Regions from separate parts of the Sorangium sp. So ce296 genome, predicted to be linked through region 1. Evidence: riboswitches for the same ligand, from Rfam matches in the RefSeq annotation. Region 1 holds a riboswitch; each other region holds the start of a gene.
The links. Region 1 has a riboswitch for cobalamin ahead of WME98_RS31120 (TonB-dependent receptor). Riboswitches for the same ligand answer to the same signal wherever they lie in the genome.
Positions count from the first base shown of each region.

Region 2: linked by a shared signal. The riboswitch ahead of WME98_RS25915 (energy-coupling factor ABC transporter permease) and the one ahead of WME98_RS31120 (TonB-dependent receptor) in region 1 are both predicted to bind cobalamin.
Region 3: linked by a shared signal. The riboswitch ahead of WME98_RS48305 (TonB-dependent receptor plug domain-containing protein) and the one ahead of WME98_RS31120 (TonB-dependent receptor) in region 1 are both predicted to bind cobalamin.

Region 1 is NZ_CP150325.1:8,428,328-8,433,987, forward strand. Features, by position in the region: gene typA (translational GTPase TypA) at 1-1,232, opposite strand, end outside; cobalamin riboswitch at 1,430-1,637, shown strand; gene WME98_RS31120 (TonB-dependent receptor) at 1,871-3,994, shown strand; gene WME98_RS31125 (N-6 DNA methylase) at 4,134-5,660, shown strand, end outside.
Region 2 is NZ_CP150325.1:6,946,885-6,952,544, reverse strand. Features, by position in the region: gene WME98_RS25930 (tetratricopeptide repeat protein) at 1-545, opposite strand, end outside; gene WME98_RS25925 (3-hydroxyacyl-CoA dehydrogenase family protein) at 780-1,670, shown strand; gene WME98_RS25920 (enoyl-CoA hydratase/isomerase family protein) at 2,203-3,024, shown strand; cobalamin riboswitch at 4,237-4,440, shown strand; gene WME98_RS25915 (energy-coupling factor ABC transporter permease) at 4,518-5,252, shown strand; gene WME98_RS25910 (hypothetical protein) at 5,249-5,551, shown strand; gene WME98_RS25905 (CbiQ family ECF transporter T component) at 5,541-5,660, shown strand, end outside.
Region 3 is NZ_CP150325.1:13,078,661-13,084,320, reverse strand. Features, by position in the region: gene dhbC (isochorismate synthase DhbC) at 1-581, opposite strand, end outside; cobalamin riboswitch at 1,247-1,472, shown strand; gene WME98_RS48305 (TonB-dependent receptor plug domain-containing protein) at 1,629-3,701, shown strand; gene WME98_RS48300 (YncE family protein) at 3,695-4,942, shown strand; gene WME98_RS48295 (FecCD family ABC transporter permease) at 4,973-5,660, shown strand, end outside.

The DNA of each region.
Region 1 (5,660 bases):
TTGATCTCGCGCGTCACGACCTCGGGGTTCGAGAGCTGCATCTCGTACCCCTCGCGCCGCATCGTCTCCACGAGGATCGCGAGCTGGAGCTCGCCGCGGCCGAGCACCACGAACGTGTCGGGCACCTCGGTCGGCTCCACCCGGATCGCGAGGTTCTTCATCGCCTCGCGCTCGAGCCGCTCCTTCAGGTGACGGCTCGTCAGGTACTTCGACTGCTTGCTCTTGCCGGCGAACGTCGACGTGTTGACGCCGATCCTCATCTTGATCGTCGGCTCCTCGACCACGATCCGCGGCAGCGCCTCGGGGGTCGCCGGGTCCGCGATCGTGTCGCCGATCGTGACCGAATCGAGCCCCGCGATGGCGATCACCTCGCCCGCGGCGGCGCTCTCGACCGGGACCCGCTTCAGCCCCTCGTAGGCGTAGAGCATCTTCACGTAGCCGCGCGACTGGCCGCCCTCGCCGAGGAGCGCGACGTCGGCGCCGGACCGGGCGGTGCCCCGGACCACGCGGCCGACCGCGAGCCGGCCCACGTAGTCGTCGTGGGTCGTGTTGCAGACGATGACCTGGAGCGGCCCGTCGGGGTCGCCGGAGGGGCCGGGCACGCGCTCGAGGATGGTCTCGAAGAGCGGCTCCAGGTCCTTGGCCTCGTGCTCGAGCTCGCGCTTGGCCTGGCCGAACTTCGCGATCGCGTAGAGCGTCGAGAAGTCCATCTGCGCGTCGCTCGCCTCGAGGTCGCAGAAGAGGTCGAACACCTCGGAGAGCACCTCGTGGGCGCGCGCGTCGCTCCGGTCGATCTTGTTGATGACCACGATGACCGGGAAGCCGCGCTGGAGGCACTTCGAGAGCACGAACCGCGTCTGCGGCAGCGGGCCCTCGGCGGCGTCGACGAGGAGCAGCGCCCCGTCGGCCATCATCAGGGTGCGCTCGACCTCGCCGCCGAAGTCGGAGTGGCCGGGCGTGTCGACGATGTTGATCTTGACCCCGCGGTACCGGATGCTGGTGTTCTTCGCGAGGATGGTGATGCCGCGCTCCCGCTCGAGGTCGTTCGAGTCCATGACCCGCTCGGCCACGACCTCGTTCTCTCGGAAGGCGCCCGACTGGCGGAGCATGTGATCGACGAGGGTCGTCTTCCCGTGGTCGACGTGGGCGACGATGGCGATGTTGCGGAGGTCGTTACGCGGCATATACGGCGGCGGCCGTGTAGCACGCGACCCACGGAGGAGCGAGCCCATCCTCGCCAGAGCCCGAACGTTCGGCCTGCACCCGGACGTCGCGCGGCGAGCGCTCGCGTTCAGGTGGCGCGCGCGTGAAGCGGGCGCGGGCGGGCGCGAGGCGGACAGGAGCCCGCGCGAGTCGGGCGCGTGGCGAGGGACGCGCGCGGAGCGGGCGAGGTGAGCGGGAGCGATTGACAGCCGGAGGCGCATCCTCCTAGGGTGCGCGCCGCGCTGGTGCCTGGGCGCTCGCTCAGGCTGAATAGGGAACCCGGTGAGATTCCGGGGCTGCCCCGCAGCGGTAAGCGAGAACGACCTCCACCCCATGCACTGGCCCGATGAGGGCTGGGAAGCGGTGGACAGTAGGAAGCCGGCCCGGCCGGAGCGCTCGCGAGCCCGAAGACCTGCCCGCGCCCGGCGACGGGGACACATCCGACGCCGGTTCGACCTGGGAGCCTCGAGGGAGGCGGCGAGGTCCGAGCCGGTGCAGCCCTGCGCACGTCCCGGATCCCGAGCCGCCCCCGCGTTGCCTTCTGGTCGCCCGCGGGGGCGAGAGGTCGGTCCAGGGCGTCGCGCCGTGGGCGGCCTTTTTCCTCCTCGTGGAGCTCGATGCGAGCGGCCCGGCGCCGCTCCGCGCGATTGCGCGAAGGAGGACATGAATGCTGCGCGAGAACGTCACGAAGGGCCACGGACACCGCCATCGACTCCCTCGGATCGCCGCCCTGGCGATCCTGCTGTCCGCCGCGCGGCCAGCGCGGGCCCAGGGAGAGCCCATCGAGGTCACGGTGCACGCGGAGAAGCCGGGGAGCGAGGCCGCCTCGCGCGTCTCGGTCGGGCACCGCGAGCTCGAGCTCCGGCCGAGGCTCCGGCCGGGCGATCTCCTCGAGTCGGTCCCCGGGCTCTTCGCCGTGCAGCACGCCGGCGGCGGCAAGGCGAACCAGTACTTCCTGCGCGGCTTCGACGCCGACCACGGGACGGACGTCGCGTTCTTCGTCGACGGGGTGCCCGTCAACCTGGTCAGCCACGGCCACGGGCACGGCTTCACCGACCTCTACTTCATGATCCCGGAGCTCGTGGTCGGGCTCGACGGCTACAAGGGGCCCTACTACGCGAGCATCGGCGATTTCGGCACGGCGGGCGCCGTCAACCTCCGCTTCGCCGAGAAGCTCGACGAGAGCTCCGCGCAGCTCAGCGTGGGGCAGTACGGCATCCTGCGCGGCCTCGTGATCGCCTCGCCGGAGCTCGGCGACGACTGGCGCGCGGTGGCCGCGGCGGAGGTCTACCGGAACGACGGGCCGTTCCAGAGCCCGGAGCGGCTCAAGCGCTTCAACGTGTTCCTGAGGGCGACGCGCGACCTCGGCAGCACCGGCAAGGTCCAGGCGACGTGGATGTCCTACGGCTCGACCTGGTACGGCTCCGGCCAGATCCCGGCGCGCGCCGTGTGCGGCGAGGGGGAGCAGGGCGGCCTGAACCCGCCGCCGTCCGCTTTCGGACAGCCGTGCATCGACCACTTCGGCGCGGTCGATCCGACCGAGGGCGGGGCGACCTCGCGGCACATGGCGTCGGTCTCCGCGTCGACCGCGTGGCGGGACGCCGACCTGAGCGCGATGGCTTACCTCCTGCGCTATCGCTTCACGCTGTACTCGAACTTCACGTTCTTCGCCGAGGATCCGGTGCACGGCGATGCGATCGAGCAGAACGACGACCGCACCGTGCTGGGCGCCGATCTCCGGTTCCGCAAGCAGATCGAGCACCGCGGGGCGAGGTTCACGACCTCGCTCGGCGCGCAGATCCGCGCGGACGCGATCGACAAGTCGCTCCACCACGACGAGGCGCGCGAGCGGCTCGAGGAGCGGGATCGGACCCACGTCGACGAGGGCCAGATCGGCGTGTACGTCGAGCAGGACGCCCGGCTCCGGCGCTGGCTCCGCCTCGTGCTCGGCGTGCGCGGGCAGTGGATCGACGTCAACGTGGACGATCTGCGCGAGGACCTCGAGGGGACGGGGAACCGGTCGAGCGGCGCGCGGGGGCAGATGCAGCTGCTCCCGAAGCTCTCGGCGGTCGTCTCGCCGGTGGGCGGGCTCGATCTCTTCGCCCACTACGGGCGCGGCTTCCACTCGAACGACGCGCGGGGCGCGGTGCTGGGCCGGGGGGCGGCGACGCTGATCACCCCGGCGAAGGGCTACGAGGTCGGCGCGAGGGTCGCGCCCGTGCGCGGCCTCTCGCTGAGCGCGGCCGGGTTCCTGCTCGACCTCGACTCCGAGCTGGTCTGGAGCGGCGACGCCGGCGAGACCGAGGCGTCGGGGGAGACGCGGCGCTACGGGATCGAGATCAGCGCGCGCTACCGGCTCGGGAGCTGGCTCTTCGCCGACGTGGACGCGACCTTCACCCGCGCGCGCTTCCGCGCGAACGCCGGCAACGGGAGCGCGGTCGCGCTCGCGCCGACGCGGACGCTGACCGCGGGCATCGGGGTGCGCAGGGCGTTCGGCGCGCTCACGCCATTCGCGGCGCTCCGGGTGAAGGCGATCGGCGCGCGGCCCGCGACCGAGGACGAGTCGCTCACCGCCGAGGGGTTCACGGTGGTCGACGCGAACGCGGGGCTCCGGTGGAGGAACGTCGAGGCGGCCGTGGACATCCAGAACCTCTTCGACGCGACGTGGCGCGAGGTGCAGTTCGCGAGCGACTCGAGGCTGCCGTACGAGCCGGCCGCGGTCACGGGGATCCACTACTCGCCGGGGTGGCCGTTCACGGCGATCGGGCGGGCGACGCTGTACTGGGAGTGAGGGGGGACGCTGCGCTCTAGCCCGTGACCCAGCGCGTGACCGCGGCGTGCGCGAGGCTGGGGCATGATGTTGGTGGGGGCGGCGGCGGAAGGAGGCAGGCTCGCGACCCGCGGAGCGCGCGTGTATCGTTCGCGCAGCCATGCCGACGCCCCACGACGTCCTGCAGCTGCTCTCCCGGGCAGATCTCGCCGCCCTGGCCGATCGCTTCGGCGTCGACCTGCCCGACCGGCGGAAGAAGGCGGCGATCCTCGACGCGATCCTCTCGACGCCGGGGCTGCAGCTCCATGAGCTGCTGCGCGTTTTGCGCATCGATCAGCTGAGAGAGCTGTGCCGTGCGCTTGGCCTCGACGCGCGCGGGCGTGACAAGGCTGCCTTCATCGAGCGTGTGCTCGAGGAGCCCTCGCCGGAGATCGCGGCGCGCGGCGCCACGGGGACGCGGGGGGGCGCAGCGGCCAGGCTCGGCCCTGGGAGCGAGGCGCGTGAGGGTCGACTGACGAAGGAACGGCTCGTGAGCTGCCTCCTCGAGGCTGCCAGGCTTCTTCGGCACACGCATGGCCAAAGCGGGCAGCATCGGACGGTCATCGCCGTCCTGCTCCTCCTGAAGCGTCTGAACGACGCGGATCCCTCCACGTACGACATCTCGGTACCTGCTCGGGCGCGATGGGCGAGGATCGAGGCCGCTCCGACGATGGTCGATGTGGCGTTGAACGTCGCCTGCGCGGCGATCGAGGAGCTCAACCCCGCTCTCGATGGCGTGCTTTCCTCGGTCGATTTCACGGATGAGCGACGCTTCGGGGACCGCGCGGAGCGTGCTCCTCTCCTCCACGAGCTCGTCCGGATCTTCTCGGGACTGCCGCTTCGTGACGGGGATCTGGCCGCGCCCGACACGCTGGGGAGCGCCTTCATCCTGTTCCTGGAGGAGATGGCCCTCGGGGAAGGCAAGCGCAGCGGTGAGCCCCTTGCACCCGCCACGGTCGCGGAACTCATGGCGGAGCTGCTCGATCCTTCCGAGGGGATGCGTATCCACGATCCGGCGTGCGGCTCCGGCACCTTGCTGGTCGCGTGCGCCACATACGTCGAGCGCCGCGGTGGAGATAGGCGGAGCCTCTCGATCCATGGTCAGGAGAAGAGCGTCGATGCCTGGACGCTCGCCAGGATCAACATGCTCCTGAACGGGCTGCCGAACGCGCAGATCGAGAAGGGGGACACGCTCCGCGAGCCGCGTAGCACCGAGGGTGGCCATCTCGTGCGTCATGACCGCGTCCTCTGCGTTCCGCCGTTCGGGCTGACGTGGTGGGGGCATGACATGGCGGAGCACGATTCCCATCATCGTTTTCGATACGGGGTACCTCCCAGGAACCGCGGTGACTTCGCGTTCCTACAGCACATGCTCGCCAGCCTCCATCCTACCGGGCGGATGGCGATGCTGGCGCCCGAAGGCATGCTGTTTCGGGGAGGATTGGAGGGGGAGATCCGAAGGAGAATGCTGGAGGATGGCCTGTTCGACGCGGTGATCGGGCTGCCTGCCAACCTGCTCCCGTCCACGCGGGGGCCCACGGTGATCCTCCTCTTGAGCCGCGTCAAACCGGCGTCGAGGAAGCGAGAGGTGCTCTTCATCGATGCCTCGCGAGGGTTCCAGGAGGGGCGCGTGAAGAACCGGCTCGGG
Region 2 (5,660 bases), 1.5 Mb from region 1:
CGGTTCTTCGGGTCGAGCTTGAGGGCGAGATCGATGAGCTCGGTCACCTTCTCGCCGAGCTCGGCGCGGCCGTAGCGGTAGGCGATGTCGGCCGCGCTCGTGGTGAGCGCGCTCTTGAAGGCGCCGTCCGTCGCGGCCTCGGCCTCGGCCACGTAGCGGTCCACGAGGTCGCGCCACCGCTCGCGCTTCGAGGCGTCGGTCTCGAGGGCCTCGGCGGCGTCGTCGTCGTCGGGGCGCAGCTCGAGCAGCCGCTTGTAGGCGGCCGTCGCGCGGTCCACGTCGATGAGCTCCTCGTGGTAGACGCGGGCGAGCTCCGCCTGCATCGCGCCCTCGACCGGGCTGCCGGCGGCGAGCGCGATCTCCAGCTCGAGCAGGCGGGCGACGGCCTGCCACTCGCGCCGCTGCTCGTGCCGCGCGCGGGCGGCGCCGAGCAGGCGCTCGACGTCCCCGGCGCCCGCGCCGTTGTTCGGAGCGGTCACGGCCTCCGCGAGCTCGTTCCAGGCCGCCTCGTTTTCGGGCTCATCCTGCAGGCGCCCAAGGGCCATCCGAATCGTCTCAACGCTCATCGTCTCTCCGCGGACCTCGCGAGATCGGTCCGGTCCGTTCACGGGCCGGGCGAAGATAGCCGGGCGGCCGCCGCGGTTTCAAGGTTCCTCGCCCCCGCGGGTCGGGAAGCGCGGGCGGAGCTTTCGCGTGCTTCTGCTGCGGGGACGGCCAGCGGGCGGGCCGTCGGCATGGGCGGTTCACCGCGCCCTCGGCTTCGGGTATCAACCGCGGCCATGGAAGCTACGACGATCAAGCGCTTCGGGGTGATCGGCGCGGGCCAGATGGGGCGAGGCATCGCCCAGGTCGCCGCGGCCGCGGGCCTCGAGGTGGTCCTGTGCGACGTCTCGAGGGCGCTGGCGGAGTCGGGCAAGGCCCAGATCGCCGCCATCCTCGCGAAGCTGGTGGAGAAGGGCAAGCTGGCCGCCGAGGCGCGGGAGGCGCTCCTCGGCCGCGTGGCGGTCGCGGACGGCATCGCCGGCCTGTCGGGGGTCGACCTGGCCGTCGAGGCGGTGACCGAGAACTTCGAGGTGAAGAGCGGGATCTTCAAGCTCGCGGACGCGGCGATGCCGAAGGGGGCGATCCTGGCGTCGAACACGTCGTCGATCTCGATCACGCGGCTCGCGGCGGTGACCGGCCGGCCTGAGCTGGTCATCGGTATGCACTTCATGAACCCGGTGCCGCTGATGAAGCTTGTCGAGCTCGTCCGGGGGGTGCAGACGTCGGACGCGACGTACGAGGCCGTCCGGGCGCTCGCGGTGGGGCTCGGCAAGACGGTGATCACCTCGAAGGACCAGCCGGGGTTCATCGTGAACCGGATGCTGATCCCGTTCCTGAACGAGGCGTGCTTCGCGCTCCAGGAGGGGCTGTCCACGCCGGAGGACATCGACGCGGGGGCGCGGCTCGGGCTGAACCACCCGATGGGGCCGCTGGAGCTCGCGGACCTGATCGGGCTGGACACGGTGCTCTCGATCGCGGAGGTGCTGCACCGGGAGTTCGGGGACTCGAAGTACCGGGCGCCCACGCTGCTGCGGAACCTGGTGGCGGCGGGGTGGTACGGGAAGAAGAGCGGGCGGGGGTTCTACGTGTACGACGAGAAGGGGCAGAAGACGGGGCGGGCGGTGTAGTGGAGGGGGGCGCGGCTGCGACGGAGCCAGCGGAGGAGGGGGTGCCGCGCGGGGGGCCGGCGGGGGCCCCTCCCACAAACTCGCGCCTTTTGGGGGGCTATTGCCGTGGGAATGGGTGGGTCGGTCCCGGAGGGCGTCGCAAGGAGCACGCCGGCGCTCGGGTTTGTGGGGCCCTACCCCGCCGGCCCCCCGCGCGGCACCCCCTCCTCCGCTGGCTCTCTCCAGGGCGGGACGGGGGTGGATGGCGGGGCTGCGCTGCGGTTCGGAAGACGGCCTGTCTGCGCGACTCCCCTCGATAGCGCGCGGGCCGTGCGCACTTATCAAAGTGACGAATAGGCGCCAGCGCAGGGCGCTTGCTGGGGCCGCTCGAGACTCGGAGTTCGTTCCATATTCCAGAACGGGCGCGTGACTTCCGCTGGAAATCGCTCGTTCGTCGGCTCAGCACAGTGGGCCCAGGCGGGCACGAAATGCCCCCTTCCCCGGCGCACGGCGCGCGCTTCCCCCCGGCGCCGGGCGCTGCTAACCACCGGTCATGACCGCTCAAGAACAGCAGCCGGGGGTCCCTGCTCGCGGTGCGCTCCAGCTCGTCGCCGTCGAGCGCGCGGGCCACGTCGCCACCGTGACCATCCAGCGGCCCGACAAGCTCAACGCCCTGAACCCCGCCGTCCTCGGCGACCTCACCGCGGCCTTCCACGACCTCCTCGCGCAGGGCAGCGAGGTGCGCGCGGCCGTGCTCACCGGCGCCGGCAAGGCGTTCGTTGCCGGCGCCGATATCGCGGAGATGGCCGCCATGAACAGCATCGCCGCGAAGCGGTTCGCCGAAGCAGGCCACCGCCTCGCCGACCTCATCGAGACCGCCCCGTTCCCCGTGATCGCCGCGGTCAACGGCTTCGCGCTGGGCGGCGGCTGCGAGCTCGCCCTCGCCTGCGACTTCATCTACGCCGCGGAAGGCGCCAAGCTCGGCCAGCCCGAGGTGAACCTGGGCGTCATCCCCGGGTTCGGCGGCACCCAGCGGCTGCTGCGGCGGGTCGGCCCCGGCCGCGCGCGCGAGCTCATCTATTCAGGCGACATGATCACCGCCGAGCAGGCGCTCTCGATCGGCCTCGTCAACGCCGTCTTCCCGGCGGCCGAGCTCCTCGCGCGCGCCCGCGAGACCGCCCTCAAAATCGCCTCGCGCGGGCCGCTCGCCGTCGCCGCCGCCAAGCGCGTCCTGCTGCGCGGCGAGAGCCTCGACCTCACCGCCGCCAACGAGCTGGAAGCCCAGGCCTTTGCCGCGCTCTTCGGCAGCGAGGACCAACAGCTCGGAATGAAAGCGTTCCTGGCGAAATCGAAGGCCACGTTCACAGGAAAGTGAGTTTTCGAACAGCGCGCCAGGAGACCCCAAAAAAAGACCGCGTGTCATGCTGGAGGGGGGCCAGACATGACCGCGGTAGGGAAACCGCAGCGGCGCGGAGAACGTCCGCTGCGGTGCTCGAGATAGCCCGCACGCGCTCCGGGCCGGGGGGGGAAACCGCGCCGGTGCGCATGCGGTGATCGGAGTGTGGCACCCGGAAGCAGGTTGTCGATAACAAAGTGCAACCGCTGCACGCGGATGAGCGAATTGCTACCGGCACGATGACAGCCAGGTGACAGCGCAGCGCGCACATCGCCGATTTTCGCGAATGCGCGTTCGAGCCGGGCATACCCGCGCCGGAGCAGCGTCCGGCGGAGTCGCTCGCCGCGCCCTCGAAAAGAGAACACGAGAGCCCGCCGCCGTTCACGCCAGGCTCCGCGACGAAGCGAGCCTGGCACGGAACACTCGCTCACAAGTAAAGAGCCAGGACGAACAAAGCACACTGCAGCGAGAAAATCACCGGAACGTGCGCAGCACGCGCGGGGCGGCGCACGCTCCGAGCGGGCCCCCGGGGAGCGAGCGGCGATCCCGGGATGAACAAGTAAAGAGACTTTAACCACAGAAGCACATCGCTTGCAGCTTTTTCGAGGAAGCTTGTCCGCGTGCGTCTCGGTCAATTTCGCGGAAGCCACGTTGCCCCCGGAGGGCGCGAGCGCGCGCAGCGCAGCCTGTCGGCTCGACAGGACGGCACCACACGCGGTGGACATCGCGGCAGCGGCTGACCGGCCGCTCGCAATGCCGTGAGGCCGGGCGCGGTACAGCGCGCCCCTCCGCCGCGCCGGACCTCCGGACGCCGGGAGCGCTCGGCGGCCCGCGACGCGCTGGACGGCCCGCGGCGGAAGCCCGCGCGCGCGGCTCATCACGGAGCTCGTTCCGGCGTGAGACGCGCCAGCGCGCGCCGCCGGACGGCCGCCGCGAACGCGCCAGCGCGCGCCGCCAGACGACCGCCGCGAACGCGCCGGCGCGCGCCGCCAGACGGCCGCCGCGAACACGCCGGCGCGCGCCGCCAGACGGCCGCCGCGAACACGCCAGCGCGTGCCGCCAGACGGCCGCCGCGAACACGCCAGCGCGCGCCGCGGCCGCGGGGCAGCCGCCGCAGGGCGAGCGCCTGCCCCGCGGCCGCGGCGCGACGTCCTTGACGCCGGGCGCGAAACGGGACTACCGAGCATCCATCTGACAATCCACACCTCGGGTGCCCTCTGGGCATAACAGGGAAGCCGGTGCGAAACCGGCGCGGTACCGCCACCGTGAGTGGGGAGCCGCCTCCAAAGACCACTGGGCCTCTGATGAGGCCTGGGAAGGTGGACGCGGCGCTGGGAGCCCGAAAGGCCCCCTGAACCCATCAGCCGGGAGACCTACCCGAGCCCCCCACGAGGTGCAGCTTGCGCACGTCTTCGTGGCGTTCGGGTGCGGACTTCACCCGGAGCGCCGAAATCGGTCTTCACGGCCGCGCTGTGTCCATCGCCGCCGTGCTCCTCGCGACGCTGCTCGCGCCCCGGCCCGCGGCCGCGATGCACCTCGCGGAAGGCGTCCTGCCGCTCGGCTGGTGCGCGGTCTGGAACGCGCTCGCCCTTCCCTTCGTCGCCGTCGCCCTCCACCTGCTCCGGCGCCGCACCCGGGACGACGCCTTCTACAAGCCGTTCGTCGGCCTCGTCGCCGCCGCCGTCTTCGCGATCTCGTGCATGCCCGTGCCGGTGCCGACCGCAGGGACCTGCTCCCACCCGTGCGGCACCGGGCTCGCCGCGGTGCTCATCGGTCCCTGGATGACCGTCCTCGTCACCGTGGTGGCGCTCCTCATCCAGGCCCTCTTCCTCGCGCACGGCGGGCTCACCACGCTCGGCGCCGACGTCGCGTCGATGGGCATCGCGGGCGCGTTCACCGGATACCTCGTCTTCCGGCTCGCGCGGCGCTGCGGCGCGAGCCTCTGGGTCGCGGGGTTCCTGGCCGGCGTGACGTCCGACTGGGCCACGTACGCGACCACGGCCCTCGAGCTCGCGCTCGGGCTCGCGGGCGACGGGTCGGTGGGATCCATGTTCACCGGCGTCGCCCTGGCCTTCGTCCCCACCCAGCTGCCGCTCGGTTTGCTCGAGGGTGCCATGACCGCGGGAGCGCTCGTCTTCCTGCGCGCCCGGCGGCCCGACATCCTCGAGCGGCTCCAGGTCGTCCCGCTCCCCGCGGGGGCGTCGTGACGCGGCGGGCCGCGCAGCGCGCGCTGCTGGCCGCCGCCGCGCTCTGGCTCGCCGCGTGCGGCGACGCCTCGTGGGACGGGGTCGACGAGGCCGTCGTCCGCCGCGTCGCCGAGGACGCCGGCCGCCACGACACGGGGCCGCTGTTCGCGGGCCTCGAGGGCGACCTCCTGCTCTTCGCCTTCCTCTGGGCAGGGCTCCTCTCCGGCTTCGCCCTGGGCTACTTCTCGCGCGTGCTCTTCGTGGAGCGCGCCGGCCAGCCCGCCGGCAAGCCCGGCGGCGACGGGCTCCGTGCGGATTGACCCCCCCGCGCGGCTCCGCGACGTGGATCCCCGGCTCCGCCTCGGGGCCGCCGTGGCCGCGTGCTGCGTCGCCGCGGGCGCGCGCTCGCCCTGGACGCCGGCCGCGCTG
Region 3 (5,660 bases), 4.7 Mb from region 1:
ATCGGATCGGAGAGGTTGGCGGCGAAGGTGTAGCCGCTCCGGTTCTGCTGCGAGAGGCGCTGCAGGACGGCGCGGAGGTCGACCGCCTCTCGCAACGTCATCTCCAGCATCCTGGAGAGGACCACCTTGCTCAGCGCCTCGTTGCGCATCAGGCCCACGGCCAGCTCGACGCCGCGCACGTAATCGCGGGGCTCGGGGACCTTCCGCAGCGTCTGGAGGGAAGCCTGCGGCTGGGGTCTGAGCGCGTCGGCCGCGGAGCTCAGCGGCCCGGCGCTCTGGATCGTCTTCGGCACGATGAGGTGCGCGGGCGAGGTGCTGTTGAACGGCACCGCGCCGACCGCCATGGGGACGCCGTGGCCCGCCCGCCCCTGCGCCGCGAGCACCCGGGTGATGCGGTCCGAGAGGCGCTCGCCGCGGTCGGTGCCGATCGTCTCGAGGATCATGTCGTGCACGCCCTGCGCGAGGAGCGTGCGCGTCGGCGACGCGAAGAAGAACGCCGATTCGGGGGTGTATTGCTTGAGGATCTGCCCGGCGTTCGACAAGGGATGAGCGACGGCAGCCGGCATCGAGAAGGAATTCATCGAACACTCCTTGAAAGGTGTGGAATCGGGGGCACCCGCGGCGCGGCGCTCGGGCCGGAGAGCGGCGATGTCACCGAGCGACGGCGGCGGCGCTCCCGGCGCTAGCGCGGGGCCGCGCGGTGACCCGCGCCGCCCGCGCGCCCGGGACACGGCGCGCCGCGCGTCTCATGGCACCGAGCTGCGGAGCGCTGGACACCGAGGCGAGCGCGGCCCAGGCTCGTCGAGGCGAGCGCGCCGGGGGCGCGCCGCTGGCCCATCGACCGGCTCCAGGGCCGCGCTTCCGGCGCCGTCCCGCCGCCGGGCGCCTTGGAGGCTCGGCCGCAGAGGCTCCACCGCGGCGCGCAGGCGCGCGGCCAAAGGCCGGCATGCGCGCTCCGCCCGCGAGGGCGTCGAGGCGCGGAGTCGGCCCGAACGTCGAAATGGGCACGTCGTCACATCCAGCTCCGATGGGCTTCGAGAGCCGCGTGGGCTCGGTTCATCGGGCTCTGGACGTGAAGTCGCGGGCCGCTACAGAAACCTGATAAGGAAAATCAGTTTCAAATGCTTGATGCCACGTTCAATAAGAACTGTCAAGGTTTCCTGGTGCAGGCCCGGGGCCGTGTGGGCATGGGAATGGGCTGCGCACGGCAGCCATTTCCGCGTTGACAATCCATGCGACATCTGCCACGAGTCGCCCCGCCATCGGTGTTCGCCTGGCCATCGCCTGGCGAGCTGAAAAGGGAACCCGGTGAGAATCCGGGACTGCCCCCGCAGCGGTGAACGGGAACGACCATCACCATCGAGCACTGGGCCGCGCTTGAGCGGCCTGGGAAGCGGTGATCAGTAGGAAAGCGTCCGGCGACGGCCGCAGCGCCCGTGAGTCCGAAGACCTGCCGACGGTGCGCGCGCCGGTGCTCCGGCGCGCGCTGACCTGAGCCTTCGAGGGGAAGGCGCGCAGGCTCTGGACCACCTCGCTCAGGCGCGGTGCCGTAGCCCGTCCGCAGTCCCCCCGATTCGGCTCTCAGCTCACCCGAGCAGTGCTGGGTCGACGCGGGTAGGCGGGCGTGAATGGTTCAATCCCTTGAGCGTGTGGTGCGTCGCCGGCGGAGCGACGGCGCGGGGCGCTGGCTCGTGCTCGCCGCCGGCAGCGCCCTGGCGGCCGCGCCGGCAGCGGTCGCGGAAGAGCTGCGCGGGGCAGGGGCCGAGCAGGGCGGCGGTCGCGCTGCCGTCGCGACAGCCCCGCTGGAGGTGCGCGTCGAGGGGGAGCGCGCGCGCGCGCCCGCGCCGCCCAAGGACCGATCCGTCGCGGGATCCGTGCTGACCCGCGACCGCCTGACCGGAGCGGGGCTCGAGGCCGCGGACGTGCTCCGCACGCAGCCGGGCGTCCAGGTGACCGAGTCGGGCGGCTTCGGCGGGCCGGCGACCGCCGCGATCCGTGGCGCGACCGCCGCGCAGACGCCGGTGTACCTCGCCGGCGTTCGCCTGAACGACGACGTCGCGGGGACCGCGGATCTCTCGCTCGTGCCGCTCTGGCTCGTCGAGCGCGTCGAGATCTACCGGGGCAACGCTCCCATCGAGGCCGATCGCCTCGGGCCGGGCGGCGCGATTTTCTTCGAGCCACGCCGGCCCTCCCGGACGACGGCCGGCGTGGGCGCCATGGCAGGCTCGTTCGGGGCCAGGCGCGGGTGGGCGTTCGCCGGCGTCAGCGCCGGCCCGGTGAGCTCGATCGTCGGGGTGAGCGCCGAGGCCGCGGCGAACCGCTATGCGTTCGTCGACGATCGCGGGACGCTCTTCGACGCGAGCGACGACACCGTCCGGCGCCGGCAGAACGCCGACGTGCGCGCCGTCGACGCCTGGGCGCTCGCCCGCTTCGATCTCGGCCACGGCGCGACCGTCGACGTGATCGCGAACGGCCTCGATCGCGAGCAGGGCGTGCCGCGGCTCGCGCTCTTGCCCTCCCGGCAGGCTCGCGGGGAATCCCGGCGCGCGCTCGCGTCCGTCGTGACGCGGGTTCCGTTCGGCGGCGAGGCGCAGCACACGCTCGAGGCGCGCACCTCGTTCATCGAGGCGCGGTCCGAGTTCCACGACCCCCTCCTCGAGCTCGCGCTCCTCACGCGCGAGCTCCGCCTCGCCGGCCGCCGCCTGGAGCAGACGCTGGGAGCGACCCTCTACCTCTCCGATCGCCTCACGGTGCGACCCATGCTCTCGGTCGCGCGCGAGGGCATCTCGCGCGAGCCGGACGACATCCCGCTCGCGCGCGCGCGGCGCACGTCGGCGCGAGGCGCCGTCAGCGCGGAGCTGCGCCTCGGCGAGTGGCTCGCGCTGCGCGCCCTCGGGAGCGGCGAGTGCCACGCCACCGGCGCGGACCCGGGCCGCCCCTGCGACGTGCTCGCGCCGTCCGGACGTGTCGGCGTGGAGGCGGGGAGCGGCCGGGTTCGGCTGCTCGCGACCGTGGGGCGCTACCTCCGCGTCCCGACGCTCGGCGAGGTGTACGGCATCTCCGGCGTCGTCCACGGCAATGCGGAGCTCGAGCCGGAGTCCAGCGTCACGCTCGAGGCCGGGATCCGGGCGCAGACGCGGCGCGGCGCGGTGCTCCGAGGCGCCTACATCGACGCGTTCGTGTTCGGGCGCGCTTCGTCGGGGCTCATCGCGTACGCGCGCTCCGGTCAGGGCTACGTGGCCCCGTACAACGTCGACCGCGCCCGCGTGCTGGGCGCGGAGCTGTTGACAGGGATCGAGGTGACCTCGTTCCTCCGCGCCGAGGTCGCGGCGACGTTCCTCGATCCGCGGGACACGACGCCGCAGCGGACGACCGCCAACGACGTCCTGCCGTTTCGCCCTCGCCTCGTCGTCGCGCCGCGCCTTCGCGCCGACTGGAAGCCCTCGGACGGCGCCGTGCTCTCGGGCGCCTCCGGCGAGCTCCGGGCCGTCTACCAGTCGAGCCGGTACGCCGACCCTGCCGGCCTCGGCGTGATCGCGGAGCAGGCGACCGTCGACGTCGAGGCAGAGGCGACATGGCTCCGGGGGCACCTCGCGGCGAGGGCGCGCGTCGCGGATCTCCTGGACGCGCGGCGTACGGACGTCGTCGGGTATCCGCTCCCCGGGCGGAGCGTGTTTCTCACACTGGAGTCCACATGGTGAAGATCCGTCGATTCGCGATCGCAATCTCGATCCCATTCCTGGGCTGCGACGTGGACCTGCCGCCGCCGTCGACGGGCGGTGTTCAAGCGGGCGGCGGGAGCGATCCGGGCGCGCCGGCCGCCTGCGAGCGCGGCGTCGTCATCGTGACGAGCGATTACCAGTCGACGAACATCGCGATCTCGGAGCTCGACGGGACCACGCTTTCGCCCTCCTTCGTTTCGAGCGGCGCGACGAAGCCGGGACTCAGCCTCGCGCTGTCGGGCGACGTGGACGTCCCGGCGACGGCGCCGCCGTCCGGCCGCGTCGTCCTGCTCGATCGGTATGGCACGAACGTGATCACCTGGATGGATCTCGAGACCGCCGAGGTCATCGCGCAGCTCCCGGTCGGGCAGGGGTTCGAGTCCAACCCTCATGACTACATCGAGGTGGACACGGATCGCGCGTTCGTCTCACGCTTCGGGGGCAACCCCACCCCAGGCGTCGAACCCTTCGACGAGGGCAGCGATCTCCTCATCGTCGACACCCGCAAGTACGCTATCGAGGGGCGCATCGCCCTGCCGGAGGAGAAAGCGGGGCTCCTGCCGCGTCCGTCGGGGATGGCGCGCGTCGGCGACGACGTGGTCGTGTCGCTCGGCCGGCTGGCGGAAGATTTCTCGGAGGTGGGCGAGGGGCGCCTCGTGGGCGTCTCGCCGGAGCAGAACGCCGTCACGTGGACGGTCGACATCCAGGGGCTCTACGGTTGCGGGCGCGTCGCCGTGTCACCCTCCGGGACCCGACTGGCCGTCGCCTGCTCGAGCCGCTTCGACGCGGACGCGATGAAGTACGATCCGGCGACCAGCGATATCGTGATCTACGACGCTCGCACGTCGCCGCCCGAGGAGATCGAGCGGCTCGGCGTGGCCGAGGAGCTGGACGCTGGGATCCAGCCCTCGCTCGCCTTCGCGTCGGAGGACGTCCTCCTCGCGACGGCGTACGGGGGCAACGCGTCCGCCGGCGACCGGGTCTTCTCGGTGAACGTGGACAGCGGCGATATCACGCCGCTCGGCGAGGCGCGCCAGCCCTTCGTCTTCGGCGGCATACACTGCGCGCCCGGCTGCGGCGACGTCTGCCTGCTGAGCGACGCGGAGAGGAACAAGCTCCGGCGCTGGAAGGCGACGGCGAACGGCGCGCTCGAGCCGCTGGAGGACGTGACCGTCGACACCGAGGTCGGGCTCCCGCCGCGATCCATCGGCGGCCTCTGATGGGGCGTATCAAGGGCGAGGGCGGGTGAGATGACCATCCAGGGAGTCGGCGCCGAGGGCGCCGCGCGCGCGCTGGACGAGCCGGCGACGCCGCGTCCGGGACGCCGCGCGCTCGTCGCGTACGCGGTCCTGCTCGCCCTGCTCGCGGCGGTCGTCGCGGCCTCGCTCGCGCTCGGCGCGGCGAGCCTCTCCGACGCGAGCCTGCGGGCGACCCTGCTGACGCTGCGCGCCGCGCGCCTCGGGGCGGCGCTGCTCGTCGGCGCCGCGCTCGCGGTCGGGGGCGTCGTGGTGCAGGGCCTCTTCCGGAACCCGCTCGCCGAGCCCTCGGTGCTCGGCACGACCGCGGGCGCGGCGCTGGGCGGCAAGATCGCCCTCCTCGTCGTGGAGCTCGCCGTCGCCGAGCGCGGGATCCGCGGGCTGCCCCCGGAGATGGTGCTCCCGGCCGGGTGCCTCGCCGGGGCGCTCGTCAGCCTGGGGCTCGTGCTCGTGCTGGTGCGCGCGCCGGGAGATCTCCTGAGCATCCTCCTCGTCGGGTTCCTCCTCTCCTCGCTGTTCCTCAGCCTCGGGAGCCTCGCCACGAGCCTCGCGCAGGAGCGATGGGAGCTCGGCCGCGCCGTCGTCGCCTTCGCGCTCGGCGGCCTGTCGGGCACGAGCCCACGGCACGTCGGACTGGCCGCGCCGCTCGTGCTCACCGGCGTCGTGGCCGCGTGGTTCTGGG